Regions from separate parts of the Pantoea sp. X-Soil-ISGK-259 genome, predicted to be linked through region 1. Evidence: riboswitches for the same ligand, from Rfam matches in the RefSeq annotation. Region 1 holds a riboswitch; each other region holds the start of a gene.
The links. A riboswitch is a leader RNA that binds a small molecule or an ion and turns the genes downstream of it on or off. The one in region 1 is predicted to bind thiamine pyrophosphate.
Positions count from the first base shown of each region.

Region 2: it holds a riboswitch for thiamine pyrophosphate, as region 1 does, so the genes downstream of both, AC6I77_RS21020 (FAD-dependent oxidoreductase) here and tenA (thiaminase II) in region 1, are expected to answer to the same signal.
Region 3: it holds a riboswitch for thiamine pyrophosphate, as region 1 does, so the genes downstream of both, thiC (phosphomethylpyrimidine synthase ThiC) here and tenA (thiaminase II) in region 1, are expected to answer to the same signal.

Region 1 covers NZ_AP035987.1:147,955-153,108, reverse strand. Annotated here, with positions in the region: gene AC6I77_RS19910 (6-phospho-beta-glucosidase) at 1-1,378, shown strand, start outside; TPP riboswitch at 1,484-1,586, shown strand; gene tenA (thiaminase II) at 1,655-2,356, shown strand; gene AC6I77_RS19900 (ABC transporter ATP-binding protein) at 2,353-3,093, shown strand; gene AC6I77_RS19895 (ABC transporter permease) at 3,090-3,845, shown strand; gene AC6I77_RS19890 (ABC transporter substrate-binding protein) at 3,869-4,804, shown strand; gene AC6I77_RS19885 (sensor domain-containing phosphodiesterase) at 4,838-5,154, opposite strand, start outside.
Region 2 covers NZ_AP035987.1:389,132-394,285, reverse strand. Annotated here, with positions in the region: gene AC6I77_RS21040 (GFA family protein) at 41-469, shown strand; gene AC6I77_RS21035 (P-loop NTPase family protein) at 485-1,033, opposite strand; gene AC6I77_RS21030 (alkene reductase) at 1,248-2,366, shown strand; gene AC6I77_RS21025 (ArsR/SmtB family transcription factor) at 2,383-2,697, shown strand; TPP riboswitch at 2,839-2,958, shown strand; gene AC6I77_RS21020 (FAD-dependent oxidoreductase) at 3,090-4,034, shown strand; gene thiS (sulfur carrier protein ThiS) at 4,018-4,215, shown strand; gene AC6I77_RS21010 (thiazole synthase) at 4,218-4,973, shown strand; gene AC6I77_RS21005 (HesA/MoeB/ThiF family protein) at 4,983-5,154, shown strand, end outside.
Region 3 covers NZ_AP035986.1:241,810-246,963, reverse strand. Annotated here, with positions in the region: gene hemE (uroporphyrinogen decarboxylase) at 1-945, opposite strand, end outside; gene nudC (NAD(+) diphosphatase) at 986-1,756, opposite strand; gene AC6I77_RS01100 (Rsd/AlgQ family anti-sigma factor) at 1,846-2,352, shown strand; TPP riboswitch at 2,506-2,606, shown strand; gene thiC (phosphomethylpyrimidine synthase ThiC) at 2,694-4,616, shown strand; gene thiE (thiamine phosphate synthase) at 4,619-5,154, shown strand, end outside.

The sequences.
Region 1 (5,154 bases):
TAACCAGAGTGAAGGTGGTTTTCGTGAGGGCGGAAAGGGCTTAACCACCGTCGATATGATCCCGCATGGCCCAAACCGGATGCCGGTTAAACTGGGTCTGGAAAAACGTTTTGCCCTGCGTGACGACGAGTTCTACCCCAGTCATGACGCTATCGATTTCTATCACCGCTATCCGGAAGATATTGCGCTGATGGCCGAAATGGGGTTCAGCGTGTTCCGCACCTCAATTGCCTGGAGCCGGCTCTATCCTAACGGTGACGAACTGACGCCTAATCCGGAAGGCATTGCGTTTTATCGTGCGGTCTTCGAAGAGTGCCGGAAATACAATATCGAACCGCTGGTCACGCTTTGCCATTTTGATGTCCCGATGCATCTGGTCACGGAATATGGCTCATGGCGCAATCGCAAAATGGTCGATTTTTTTGCCCGTTACGCACGAAGCTGTTTCGAGGCGTTTGATGGACTGGTGAAATACTGGCTGACCTTCAACGAGATCAATATCCTGCTGCACAGTCCGTTTTCCGGGGCTGGCCTGGTCTTTGAACCCGGCGAGAATAGAGACCAGGTAAAATATCAGGCGGCACATCATGAACTGGTTGCCAGCGCGCTGGTTACGCGAATCGCGCATGAAGTGAATCCGGTCAATCAGGTCGGCTGCATGCTGGCCGGCGGCAATTTCTATCCCTGGTCGAGCAAACCGGAAGATGTCTGGGCTGCACTGGAGAAAGACCGCGAAAACCTCTTTTTTATAGATGTGCAGGCGCGCGGTGCCTATCCGGCTTACGCTGCCCGCGTGTTCCGTGAAAAAGGGGTGACGCTGGAGATCGCTGACGGTGATGCCTACATTCTGAAAAACAGCGTCGATTTTGTCTCATTCAGTTACTACGCTTCGCGCTGCGCGTCGGCAGAAATGAACGAGCAGAACAGTAGCGCCGCCAACGTGGTGAAATCCCTGACTAATCCCCATGTGCCACGCAGTGACTGGGGCTGGGGCATCGATCCGCTGGGGTTACGTATCACGATGAACATGATGTATGACCGCTATCAGAAGCCTCTCTTCCTGGTGGAGAATGGCCTGGGCGCACGCGATGAAGTCGACGCGAATGGCGAGATTAATGACGATTACCGCATCAGCTATCTGCGTGAACATATCCGCGCGATGGGCGACGCCATTGAAGATGGCGTGCCGGTGATGGGTTATACCAGCTGGGGCTGTATCGATCTGGTTGCCGCCTCGACCGGCGAAATGAGCAAGCGCTACGGTTTCGTCTACGTAGACCGCGACGATTTGGGTAACGGCACGCTGGCGCGTACGCGAAAAAAATCATTCTGGTGGTATAAGAAAGTGATTGCCAGTAATGGCGCAGATCTTGAGTGACACTGTCACTTAAAAAGCACATCTGAATGCACTGTCGCGTAGCAAACTTGCCTGAGCATAACACTGACGCATCCGTTGTGCTCAGGCACTAATTATCGTATAACGAATGTCTCCGAGGGGTGTCCTGTCATGGGCTGAGATGGCGAAAGCCGAACCCTTTGAACCTGATCTGGGTCATGCCAGCGAAGGGACGGGTCGGCAGATTTTCTGTCTCATTTCCTGCACTATCCCCTGTTCCAGACCGTATGCCCGGATCTCCCTTTTAATGGAGATCCCATGTCACATCCGCTTTTCGAGACCGGTTTCTATGGTCGTCTGCGCCAGCAGGCGGGCACGCAATGGCACGCCTATGTAAGGCACGATTTTGTGCAGCAACTCGGTCAGGGTACGCTGCCTCCTGCCGCCTTCCGTAACTATCTCACCCAGGATTATCTGTTCCTGCTCCACTTCGCCCGTGCCTGGGGTCTGCTGATCAGCAAACTCTCTGAGCCTGACGCTCTACGACGCGCTACGGCATCACTTAACGCGATTATCGGTGAACTGCCGCTGCACCTCGCTTACTGCCAGCAATGGGGCATCAGCGAGGCAACAATGGCACGTGAACCCGAAGCAGCGGAAACGCTCAATTACACCCGTTATGTGCTGGATGCCGGTCACACCGGCGATGCACTGGAGCTCATAACGGCGCTGATGCCCTGTGTTGCCGGTTACGCTGAAATCGGCCTGACTTTGCTGGATGATCCTGCGACGCGCATTGAGGGCAACCCTTACGCCGAATGGATTGAAAATTACGGCGATGAAGCCTATCTGGCCGGGGTAGGCTCGTCACTGATACTTTTTGAAACGCTGGCTCAGCAGCGCGCCGGAGAACAACGTTTTGATCGGCTGGCGGAGATTTTCACCACTGCGACCCGGCTGGAAGCGGCATTCTGGCAAATGGGGATAGATCACGCTGCCGATCTTCGGGTCAGACCATGAGCCAGCTGTGCAATGCCACACCGCCAGGTATTTCAGTTCGCCAGCTCAGCCTTACGCTGGGTCAGCAACAACTTTTCAGTCAGCTTGATCTGGAGATCGCCGGGGGTAAATTTACGGCGTTACTGGGTGCCAGCGGTGCAGGCAAAAGCAGCCTGATGCGTGTCATTGCCGGTCTTACGCCACCCAGTTCGGGACAGATTAGCGGCAGCGATGGCCTTCCGCTGACCGGACGCATCGCCTGGATGGGGCAACAGGATTTGCTCTATCCGTGGCTGACGATTGAGCAAAATGTCTGCCTGGCCAGTCGGCTGAAAGGCGAGAAAGCCGATCGCGACTGGGCGCAGTATCTGCTGGCAAGGGTTGGGCTGAGCCAGAGCGCCCGCGCGCGGCCCGCTACACTCTCCGGCGGGATGCGTCAGCGCGCTGCGCTGGCCCGCACTCTCTACACGCGTCAGCCTGTTGTGTTAATGGATGAGCCATTCTCCGCGCTGGATGCATTGACCCGTCATGAGATTCAGATGCTGGCGGCGGAGGTGCTGGTCGGTCACACGGTGCTGCTGATCACCCACGATGCCGCCGAAGCCTGTCGTCTCAGTCATCACCTGCTGGTGATCGGTGCGGCGGGAATCGAAGCCTCTCCACCACTACAGGGCCTGCCGCCAAGGGCAGCCGAGGACGCCGGCTTAATACGAAGTCAGGCCGCACTGTTGAAACAGCTAAGCGGAATAGCCAGATGAGCACACGTTTCGTACGTTTGCGTCGTGGAATTACGCTGTTTGCCGGTCTGATTGCAGCATGGTGGCTGGCCACGCTGACCTGTATTCCCGCCTTTCTGCTGCCCTCGCCCGCTGCAGTCGCTATTGCGCTGTGGCAGAACGCTGACTATCTCAGCTATCACACTCTGATTACCCTGACCGAGATCCTCAGCGGCATGGCGCTCGGCGTGCTGCTGGGTGGTGTGCTGGCGCTGGGCATGACCTATTCACCGTGGTTACAGCGCTGGATGATGCCGCTGGTGATCACCAGCCAGGCGATTCCGGTATTTGCGCTGGCTCCGCTGCTGGTTCTCTGGTTTGGCTTTGGCATGAGCGCCAAAGTCGCGATGGCCGTGCTGGTGATCTTCTTCCCGGTAACCTCCAGCTTTTTTGATGGCCTGCGCCGCGTTACGCCCGGCTACCTTGACCTGGCTCGCACTATGGGCGCTTCCCCTTCAGCACAACTGCGCCATGTCAGGCTGCCAGCGGCGCTGCCTGCGCTGGGTTCAGGGTTACGGATGGCGGCGGCCGTCGCGCCGATAGGGGCAATTATCGGCGAATGGGTCGGCTCAGCGGAAGGGCTGGGTTTCGTGATGCTGAATGCCAATGCCCGGATGCAGAGCGACCTCTGTTTCGCTGCCCTGTTCATTCTGGTGCTGATGACCCTCGCCCTGTGGCTGACTATCGATCGCCTGCTGCGCCGCCTGATTAGCTGGGCTCCTGAGACAATTTGATGACCCTTAAAATGAGAAATCCCATGACTAAACTGCCCCTGTTAACCCTGCTCTTCAGCGCCACCTTAACCACTCAGGTTCAGGCGATGGAAAAACTGACGCTGGTACTCGACTGGTATATCAATCCCGATCACGCGCCCATTATGGTGGCGCAGCAGACCGGCGCGTTTGCCGCTGAAGGACTGGAGGTAAATATCGTGCCGCCTTCCGATCCGGCCCTGCCGCCACGTCTGGTCGCGGCAAAGCAGGCGGACTTAGCCATTACCTATCAGCCTCAGCTGCATTTCTTCGCCGATCAGGGATTGCCACTGATGCGGGTGGGCACGTTGATTGACACGCCACTGAACACACTGATGACGTTAGACAAAACGGTGAAAAAACCGGCGGATTTAAAAGGTAAACGCATCGGCTATTCAGTGAGTGGCATTGAGCAGGCGACGCTGGCGACCATGCTGGCCCATGACGGCGTCAAAGCCGATCAGGTCAAATTGATTAACGTTAATTTTCAGCTCACCAGCGCCCTGATGACCGGCCAGGTAGATGCGGTTATCGGCGGCTATCGCAATATTGAAGCGCTGGAGTTGAAACTTGCCGGCAAAGAACCCGTGGTGCTTAACGTCGAGGATTATGGTGTTCCCGCTTATGACGAGCTGATTATCGTCGCCAACCGTGACGAGGCGCACTCGGAGAAGATTCAGAAGTTTCTGCGGGCATTGAAGAAGGGAAATGCGGAGCTGCAGGCGCATCCTGAGGAGAACTGGCTGATCTTTGCCCGCGAGCATCCTGAGCTGAATACACCGCTAAACCATCAGGCATGGCGTGCCACGCTGCCGCTGTTCGCCGCCGATCCGGCAAAACTGGATCGTGCACGCTATCAGGCTTATGAGCAATTTCTGTTTGATAACAAGCTGATTAAAGGCATCACGCCGGTTCAGCGCTACGCTATCGGCAGTGAGTGATAAGCGCCCGCAGCGAGCGCTGCGGGCAGGTTATTAATGAGACTTCTGAAACAACCAGTGTTCAATGTCACTGGCGGGCAGAGGTTTTGAGAAGAAGTAACCCTGAATCTGATCGCAACCGTAGGTTTTCAGTAATCCCAGCGTCGCTTCCGTTTCGACGCCTTCAGCCAGCACGGTATAATTCAGCTCTTTCAGCATCTGGATAATGCATCTGACGATGATTTTCGATGCGTCATCCTCACCCATACGCGAGATCAGTGACCGGTCAATTTTAATCACATCCAGCGGGATATCCTGCAAATAGCTAATGTTGCTGTAACCGGTGCCGAAATCATCCAGTGAGATCACAA
Region 2 (5,154 bases), 240 kb from region 1:
GATCGGGCAATTTCAGAATCCCCACTTACAAGGCAAAAAAATGCAAGGCGCATGTCTCTGCGGAACCGTGACTTTTGAACTATCCGTTACACCCAGCCACTTTTATCGGTGCCACTGTTCACTCTGCAGAAAGCAAAGCGGAACCGGATACAATCTTGCAACGCTGGTGAATGAGACAGACTTTAGCTGGCTATCCGGTGAAAGCCAGCTCGCTTCCTGGCGTAAACCGACCGGTTATCGCAACGATTTTTGTTCCAGCTGTGGTTCGACCGTACCTAACGCGCTGGGTGACAGGCCCTATATCTGGATCCCGGTTGGTTTACTCAATGAACCTGCCGATATGCAGTGCATCGGAGACTACTGTACCGAGGACGCGATGCCCTGGGATTCTACCCGTTCAGAGACAAATCATGCCGGGCCTGTTGAGTCGCTGAATGCACTATTGGCGAGCTTAACGTTACTGGATTAATAACAGCAGCCATGGTCAGTTATTCGTAAACGTTAAGCCCCAGTATTTCAGACAGGCATTCACATCAGTTGAAGAATGCAGCAGAAGCTTAGGCAGTCTGACATGGTCATAAAGTTTCTTATGGCGCTTTCTGTTCTTTGGGGCAGTAAGGATAATATATTTCAGCATATCCAGGGTTACATGCTCTTTGCGTATTCCGAGACCGCCAACTCGCGGCGTGAATGAGTAGCATCTGCGAATATACCGAAACAGCGCCACTGGCACTTTTACATCCAGAAGAATGAATCCGGTGGCGCGCGCGAGACGTTCTTCAATACATTTTGTGTAATTCCCATCCATAACCCATTTTTCCTGACTCACCGCGGCAGCGTGCACGCGGAGAAATTCAGCCGGTGCTCTTGGAATCCATTGGCTTCCCGGAAGATGGTGAAGTTGATCCAGATGAATGGCAGGTAATGCTGTTTTGTGGGAGATAGCGTCCGCTAAAGTCGATTTTCCGCTGTTCGACGGGCCCATAATACAAATGCGCGGTCCGAGCGCGTCTAAAGAAAGTAATGTGGTCACAATATTTTCCGGGATTATGCTGTCAGGAAAAAGATAAATGAGTACAGCTCTGATAGCCATCCGCATACCGCAATGATGAGATTCAACGGGTAAAAAGCGTGTAAAAACGCCACCAACGGTAAAGGTCCGGGAACAAAAAGCACAGATTACACATTTACAAATTTAAATGTGTAAATATAATGGCGCCTCTTCACACATCAGAGGACTTTTTGTTATGCCGTCACTTTTTACCCCCCTGAACCTGGGCGATCTCAAACTCCGTAACCGCATTGTCCTGCCGCCGCTGACGCGTTGCCGCAGTGAACAGCCGGGCAATATTCCCGGCGATATGATGGTGGAATACTACCGTCAGCGTGCCGGTGCGGGACTGATGGTCACTGAAGGCACCCAGATTGAGCCTCGCGGGCAGGGCTATGCATGGACGCCGGGGATCCATAGCGACGCGCAAATCGCGGGCTGGAAAAAGGTTACAGAGGCGGTACATCAGGAAGGTGCCACCATTTTCTGCCAGCTCTGGCATGTTGGCCGCGTGTCACACAATGAACTTCAGCCAGGTAAACAGCCACCGGTAGCGCCTTCAGCCATCGCAGCCGATAACGTCCGGGTATTTATTGAAACCGGGCCAGGCGCGGGGATACTGACCGCACCCAGCGAGCCACGGGCACTGACCACAGAGGAAGTTAAAGAGATCGTTGCGCTTTACCGACAGGCAGCGGAGAACGCCAAAGCAGCCGGTTTCGACGGCGTGGAACTGCATTCCGCTAACGGCTATCTGATTAACCAGTTTATTTCAGAGCATACTAATCTGCGTACGGATGAATATGGTGGCTCAGCGGAGAATCGTCTGCGCTTCCTGCGTGAAGTCGTTGAGGCCGTCAGCTCGGTCTTTGGCAGCCATCGCGTGGGCGTTCGGTTTGCCCCTCTGTTTTCGAGTACTGACGAAGAGCGCGTTTATCTCGGTCTGGTTGAAAGCGATCCCCATGCCACCTACATCCGTGCCGCTAAACTGTTGAATGAACTTGAAGTCGGTTATCTCTCCATTGCCGAAGCGGACTGGGATAATAGCCCGGACATGCCTGAAAGTTTCCGCGTTGCGCTGCGGGAAACATTCCGCTCTCCGATCATCTATTCCGGTCGTTACACGGCTGAAAAAGCGCAGCATGTACTGGAAAAAGGCTGGGGCGATCTGTTTGGTTTTGGTCGTTCATTTATCGCTAATCCTGATTTGCCTGCACGCATTAAATCAGGTCATCCGCTGAATGAGGTCGACCACGCTTCTCTGTATGGCGGCACGGAGAAGGGTTATACTGACTATCCTGTTTTTCAATCCTGATACTCTGTGAGGCGGCATGTCCCCCGAAAATGCCCTGAAGTTACTGTCCAATCCAACCCGAGTGGCAGTGCTGAAGTGGCTTAAGCATCCTGAAGAAGCGTTTGCGGGCTATACCCAGCTCTATCCCTTCGATCAGTATGGCGTCTGTGCCAGCCTCATACAGGACAAGGCGGGCTTATCACAGCCCGCCACGTCGTTATGCCTGAAAGCACTTCACAGTGCCGGGCTGGTCGAAGCCAGCAAAGTGGGCAAATGGACCTATTATCGTCGTGCTGAACCGCGTATTCGTGAAATCACCGACGTGCTGACACAATCACTGCAGGCGCTGTAAGGCGACTGCAGTTTAAACACCCTCTCATTGCCTACTGCTAACGCATTGCATTTGACTCTGGCGCAAAACCTTGCCTGTCCCCTAAAATTCTTAGCAGCCATCCTGTGCGCGCTTGACGAAGCTGCCCGCTTCACTTACAACTAAACCCGTCAGGGGAGTCTCGCCAGAGAGACTGAGAGGCTAATAGCGCATCGCGCGGCTTAGCGACCCTTAGAACCTGACCCAGTTGATACTGGCGTAGGAAGACGGGTATCGCATCAGATACTTGCCGCAGGGGCGCATGCACGACGCCTCTGCCTTTTCCCTCCGTATCACGGGTCTTCGTTAACGTATAACGAGGCCAAAGTGAAATATCTCATCCAGAATCTCTCTCTTCCTCGCCGGTGGACATCATGAGCCGCTGGTCGGTGCTTGGCAGTGGCGTGGCCGGGCTGTGCGTCGCCACACTGCTGATGGAGCGGGGCGAAACCGTCGAAATCATTACGCAGCCTGACTGTCGTGCCGCCTCACACTGGGCGGGTGGCATGCTCGCGCCCTGGTGCGAAGCGGAAAGCGCGCCTCAGCAGGTGATCGATTGGGGCCAGCACGCTGCAGGCTGGTGGTCGCAACGTGTTGATGGCGTGGAACAGCAGGGTACGCTGGTGGTTGCGCCGCCGCGTGATAGCCGCGAACTGACGCGCTTCGCCAGCATGACGGAAAAACATGAGTGGGTCGTACCGGGTGATATCGAACCGGCGCTGGAAAATCGCTTTGCCCGTGGTCTGTATTTTGCGGCGGAGGCGCATCTCGATCCCCGCCTGGCGTTGCAGCAACTGCGTGACAAATTACAACAGGCTGGCGTGCCCTTACACAGTGGTGAACCCACCGGCACCATCATTGACTGCCGTGGCATTCACGCCGCGGATCAGCAGCCCGCGCTGCGCGCCGTACGGGGTGAAATGCTGATCCTCCAGACGCATGACGTTCAGCTCTCCCGTCCTGTCCGGCTGCTGCATCCTCGCTTTCCCTGCTATCTGGTGCCCCGAGCAGAAGGGCACTTCATGCTGGGTGCCACCATGGTCGAAAGTCACGACAGCAGTCCGATTAGCGCCAGAGCCATGATGGAGTTGCTAAGCGCCGCTTACAGTCTGCATCCGGCGCTGGCTGAAGCGCGGATTGTGGAGAGCGGCACCGGCCTGCGCCCTGCCTATCAACAGAACCTGCCGGAGGTTCGTTTTGAGAATGGCCGTTTTTCGCTCAATGGGCTGTATCGCCATGGCTTTTTGCTGGCTCCGATCATGGCTGAAAACCTCATGCTGCAACTGACTCAGGAGATGACTCATGCGAGTTCAACTTAATGGACGCACGATTGAAACCGATGCAGGCACGCTGGCGGAACTGCTGCAGGAGCAGCAGATCGACCCGCGCTCCGTCGCCGCCGCGCTGAACGGTGAGTTTGTGCCGCGAAGCCGGTATGCCAGCCAGCAACTTGAGGCGGGTAATCAGCTGGAAATCCTGTCACCGATGCAGGGAGGTTAATAATGTTCTATCAATTTGCGCCGCAATCCCGCTTTCTTCTGGGTACTGCTGGCTATCCGTCTCCCGACATTCTGCAGCAGGCGATCGACGCCTCAGGTGCAGAAATCATTACTGTCAGCCTTCGACGGGAGGGCAGCGAAGGGGGTGCCTTCCGCACGCTACTGCAACAGCTCAACAAGCGCATTCTGCCGAATACAGCCGGTTGCCACACGGTAAAAGAAGCCGTGACAACGGCGCAAATGGCGCGTGAACTGTTCGACACGCCATGGATCAAACTGGAAGTGATCGGCCATGCTGACACGCTGCAACCCGATCCTTTTGCACTGGTTGAAGCCGCGCGCATCCTCTGTGCTGACGGTTTCCAGGTTTTTCCCTATACCACCGAAGATCTGATTGTCGGTGAAAAATTGCTGGAAGCGGGTTGCGAAGTGCTGATGCCCTGGGGCGCGCCAATTGGCTCCGGTCAGGGGCTGCGCAATATCGAAGGGCTGCGCACGATGCGTGCGTGGTTTAAAGATGTGCCGCTGATTATCGACGCAGGTATCGGCTCACCCGGTCAGGCGGCGCAGGCTATGGAGATGGGTTTCGACGGTGTGCTGCTCAACACAGCGGTGGCAAAAGCAGGCGATCCGGTGCGGATGGCCGGTGCGTTTGCTGCTGCGATTTATGGCGGACATCAGGGATTCCAGGCGGGCCTGATGGAGCAGCGTGATATGGCCTCTGCCTCTACGCCCATTTTTGGTCTGGCAGAGTTCTGAGGAGAGACAATGGCGCGTTATCAGCGACAGACCATGTTGCCTGAAATTGGCGAAGCGGGGCAGCAGCGGCTGGCCAGGGCAAGCGTGCTGGTGGTGGGCGCGGGCGGCCTCAGCGCCACCCTGCTGCCGTTACTGGCAGGCGCGGGCGTGGGATTTATTCGTCTTTACGATGGCGATCGTG
Region 3 (5,154 bases), on a different replicon from region 1:
AAAACGTTCCAGGATGCCGGCCACTTCCTGTTCAATACGCTCCGGTGCCGCATAGAGCATTGAAGGATCCATGTTGCCCTGTAGCGCAACTTTGTCGCCCACGCGACGGCGGGCGTCGTCAATATCGGTGGTCCAGTCGAGACCCAGCGCATCACAACCGGTGGCTGCCATCGCTTCCAGCCACTGCCCGCCGCCTTTGGTGAAGAGCGTCACCGGCACGCGGCGACCGTCATTTTCACGCAGCAGGCCATCAACAATTTTATGCATGTAGTGAAGTGAGAACTCGCGATAATCACGACCGGTCAGCACGCCGCCCCAGGTATCAAACACCATGACAGACTGCGCACCGGCGCGGATCTGAGCATTGAGGTAGAGGATGACGCTGTCGGCCAGCTTATCCAGCATCGCGTGCAGCGTAGCCGGATCGGCATACATCATCTTTTTGATTTTGGTAAACGCCTTGCTGCTGCCACCTTCCACCATGTAGGTGGCCAGCGTCCATGGACTGCCTGAGAAGCCAATCAGCGGCAGATCGCCGTTCAGGTTCTTACGGATGGTGCGGACCGCATTCATCACGTAGCCCAGTTCCATTTCTGGATCGGGTACCGGTAAACGCTCAACGTCAGCGCGACAGGTCACAGGGTTAGAGAAACGCGGGCCTTCGCCGGTTTCAAAGTAGAGACCCAGTCCCATCGCATCAGGAATGGTCAGGATGTCACTGAAGAGGATAGCGGCATCCAGCGGATAACGGCGCAGCGGCTGCAGGGTGACTTCGCAGGCCAGCTCGGCGTTTTTGCATAGCGACATAAAGTCACCCGCCTGGGCGCGTGTCGCTTTGTACTCCGGCAAATAGCGACCGGCTTGTCGCATCATCCATACCGGCGTGACATCAACTGGCTGGCGTAACAGGGCACGCAAATAACGATCGTTCTTCAGTTCACTCATCTCAACACTCTCTCAATAACAGGCGTGTAGTGTAGCACTTTCACGCTTCGGCGCGGCACAGGGCGACAGTATCTTCAATCAGACGACGCGCCACGGTGCCGGGAGGTGGCAGCAACGGCAGGTCATCAAAACGGAACCAGGCCGCATCCAGCAGTTCTTTGCCGTCGTGTTGCAGATCGCCGCTGTCATACTCTGCCATAAATGCTGTCATCAGCGATTGCGGGAAGGGCCACGGCTGGGAGGTCACGTAACGGACATTTTTGACGCGGATATTGCTCTCTTCCATCACTTCACGGGCCACGGCCTGCTCCAGTGTCTCACCAACTTCGACAAACCCCGCCAGCACGGTATAGACCTTATTGCGATGGCGGGCATGGTTCGCCAGCAGGATTTCATCGCCGCGACGGATCGCCACAATAATGCAGGGTGCAATCTGCGGATAGTAACGCTCGCGGCAATGGCTGCAGAGACAGGCAAACTCATGTTTGCTGTGATGCATTTCATGGCCGCAATAACCGCACCAGCGATGAGAACGGTAGAATTCCGCCAGCTGAACACCGCGACCCACCAGCTGAAACAGCGCTGCATCCTGATCGATTAGCTGACGGACTGAGAACATATCGGCAGAACGCGGTTCACAAATCAGCCAGACTTTTTCGCCCTGCCACTCACCAATGGTCCGGGCCATACTGCCAGTTAAACCAAATTTTTCGGCGTTTCCGTGGGGTAAATCACCTTGTGGCAACCAAATTTTCTGTTCATGGCTGACAATCCACCATCCAGCGTCTACGCTTGAGATTTCGCATTGCATTTATTTCGTCATCCTTAGCGTCAAATCGCACGCTGAAGCCCTGATGTTAAGTGTGTAGATAAACAACTATAACTCACATGGAGTTAGATATGCTTAACCAGTTAGACGTCCTGGCTGAACGCGTAGGTGGCAGTAATGAACTGGTCGATTCGTGGCTTGAAGCCCGTCGTCAGCTACTGGTGACCTATTATCACCTGGTGGGTCTTAAACCTAATAAAGAGGCGCTGACGCGTCTGGATGAACAGGCGCTCGACAACTTCTGTCATGGCCTGGTCGATTATCTTTCTGCGGGTCACTTCAGTATCTATGAGCGTGTGATCAGTGAAATGAGTGGCGACAGCCCGATGATCGCTGCCGCGCAGATTTATCCCCCGCTGGAGGCCAATACGGAACGTCTGATGCAGCTCTATGACGGCCACCTTCAGCAGGCGATTGATGACGAAAACTGCATGACCTTCCAGCAGGCGTTGTCCGAAGTGGGCGAAGTGCTGGAAGCCCGGTTTACACTTGAAGATAAGCTGATTCAGCTGGCATGGGACAACAAGCTCGTCCCCCCGCCAGTGGCGAATGACAGCCAAATCGCCCGCCCGGCCTGATTATCGCCGTCGGGAAAGGGGTTGAGATTATCTTCCAGCCCTTTTATGCTAAACAGGTTCTGCGGAGCGCTTTCCAAAGAACCTTTTTTATTTGTGCATTGAAATTTAAGCTTTTTACGCCGGGGTCTGTTACAGGACGCCAGTGCAAAAAGTAGCTTCTTGTCGGAGTGCCCAGTTGGGCTGAGACCGTTAATTCGGGATCCGCGGAACCTGATCAGGTTAGAACCTGCGAAGGGAACAAGAGTAAATATTCTCTGTATGTCAGCACGCTTACGCTGTCTATACGGTTACTCCTTCCGAACTCCGGACAAGCATCGTTCCCTCTTAACAGGAAGATTGCTATGTCTGACCCAAAAATGACCCGTCGTGAACAGCGTGCCCAGGCGCAGGAATTTATCGATTCTCTGCAAAGCGGCAGTGCCTTTCCCCAGTCCCGTCGCATCTGGATTACCGGCAGCCGGAAGGATATTCGCGTACCCATGCGTGAAATTACCCTGAGCCCGACCCACACTGGCGGTAGCAAAGAACAGCCTCTCTATGAGCAAAATGAAGCGGTGCCGGTCTATGACACGGCAGGCGCTTATGGTGATCCCGCGGCAGAGATTGATGTGCATCGTGGCCTGGAAAAGCTGCGCGCGCGCTGGATTACTGAACGCGGCGACAGCGAACTTCTTGAACAGAACAGCTCAGGCTATACCCAACAGCGACTGGCTGACGAGGGGCTGGATCATCTGCGCTTCGATCACCTTCCGACACCGCGCCGTGCCCGTGCCGGGCGCCGCGTCACGCAGCTGCACTATGCCCGCCAGGGGATCATCACCCCGGAGATGGAGTTTATCGCTCTGCGCGAAAACATGGGGCGCGAGCGAATCCGCAGTGAGGTGCTGCTGCAACAGCATCCGGGTCACAGCTTTGGTGCGCATCTTCCCGCCCGCATCACCCCCGAGTTTGTGCGTCAGGAAGTTGCTGCCGGACGCGCTATCATCCCGGCGAATATCAATCACCCTGAATCAGAGCCCATGATCATAGGCCGCAACTTTCTGGTTAAGGTTAACGCCAACATCGGTAATTCGGCGGTGACCTCTTCCATTGAAGAAGAAGTGGAAAAGCTGGTCTGGTCAACTCGCTGGGGTGCCGATACGGTGATGGATCTCTCTACCGGTCGTTATATTCATGAAACGCGCGAATGGATTTTGCGCAACAGCCCGGTGCCTATTGGTACGGTGCCGATCTATCAGGCGCTGGAAAAAGTGAATGGCGTGGCGGAGGCGCTGAACTGGGAAATATTCCGTGACACGCTGCTTGAACAGGCGGAACAGGGCGTCGATTACTTCACTATCCACGCGGGCGTGCTACTGCGTTATGTCCCGATGACGGCGAAACGTCTGACCGGCATCGTCTCGCGGGGCGGATCGATCATGGCGAAGTGGTGCCTGTCCCATCATCAGGAGAGTTTCCTCTATCAGCACTTCCGTGAGATCTGTGAAATCTGTACGGCGTACGATGTCTCCCTGTCGCTGGGCGATGGCCTGCGTCCGGGTTCGATTCAGGATGCCAACGATGAAGCGCAGTTTGCCGAACTGCGTACCCTGGGTGAACTGACCCGTATTGCCTGGGAATATGATGTTCAGGTAATGATTGAAGGTCCGGGCCACGTGCCGATGCATATGATCCGCCGCAACATGACGGAACAGCTCGAGCTGTGCGATGAAGCCCCCTTCTACACCCTCGGTCCGCTGACCACCGATATCGCGCCCGGCTATGACCATTTCACCTCGGGTATCGGTGCCGCCATGATTGGCTGGTTTGGTTGTGCGATGCTGTGTTATGTCACACCTAAAGAGCATCTGGGTCTGCCCAACAAAGAGGATGTGAAACAAGGATTGATCACCTACAAAATCGCGGCGCATGCCGCCGATCTGGCCAAAGGCCACCCCGCTGCGCAGATCCGTGATAACGCCATGTCCAAAGCGCGCTTTGAATTCCGCTGGGAAGATCAATTCAATCTGGCGCTGGATCCCCACACGGCGCGGGCTATGCATGACGAAACCCTGCCGCAGGAGTCAGGAAAGGTGGCTCATTTCTGCTCGATGTGTGGCCCTAAATTCTGCTCAATGAAAATTTCTCAGGAGGTGCGCGAGTTTGCAGCACGCCAGGATGCGCGTGCCGAGCCGGTTGAAGTGGGCATGGCGCAGATGTCAGACCGTTTTCGCAGCCACGGCGGTGAGCTTTATCACCCTGCCGATGCCATTAAGGAGGAGTAACGATGCCCGCATTCCCTGCTACCGCCCCGCGCCTGGGGCTTTATCCGGTGGTTGATAGCCCCGAGTGGATTGAACGCCTGCTGGAGATGGGCGTTCGCACGCTGCAGCTGCGCATTAAGGATCAGCCCGATGCGATCGCTGAGCCCGCTATTGCCCATGCGATTGCACTGGGAAAACGCTATGACGCACGCCTGTTTATCAATGACTACTGGCAGCTGGCAATTAAACATCAGGCTTATGGCGTACATCTGGGGCAGGAGGATATGGATGTGGCCGATCTTGCCCGCATTCATCAGGCCGGATTGCGTCTGGGGCTCTCCACCCATGACGACGCGGAGCTGGATCGCGCGCTGGCAATCCAGCCCTCTTACATCGCACTTGGGCATATTTTCCCGACGCAGACTAAAGAGATGCCTTCTGCGCCGCAGGGCATTGAGCAGCTGAAGCGACATCTGGCACGCCTGACGCATATTCCCACTGTGGCGATTGGCGGTATCTCGATTGCGCGAGCACCTGAGGTACTGGCAACCGGCGTTGG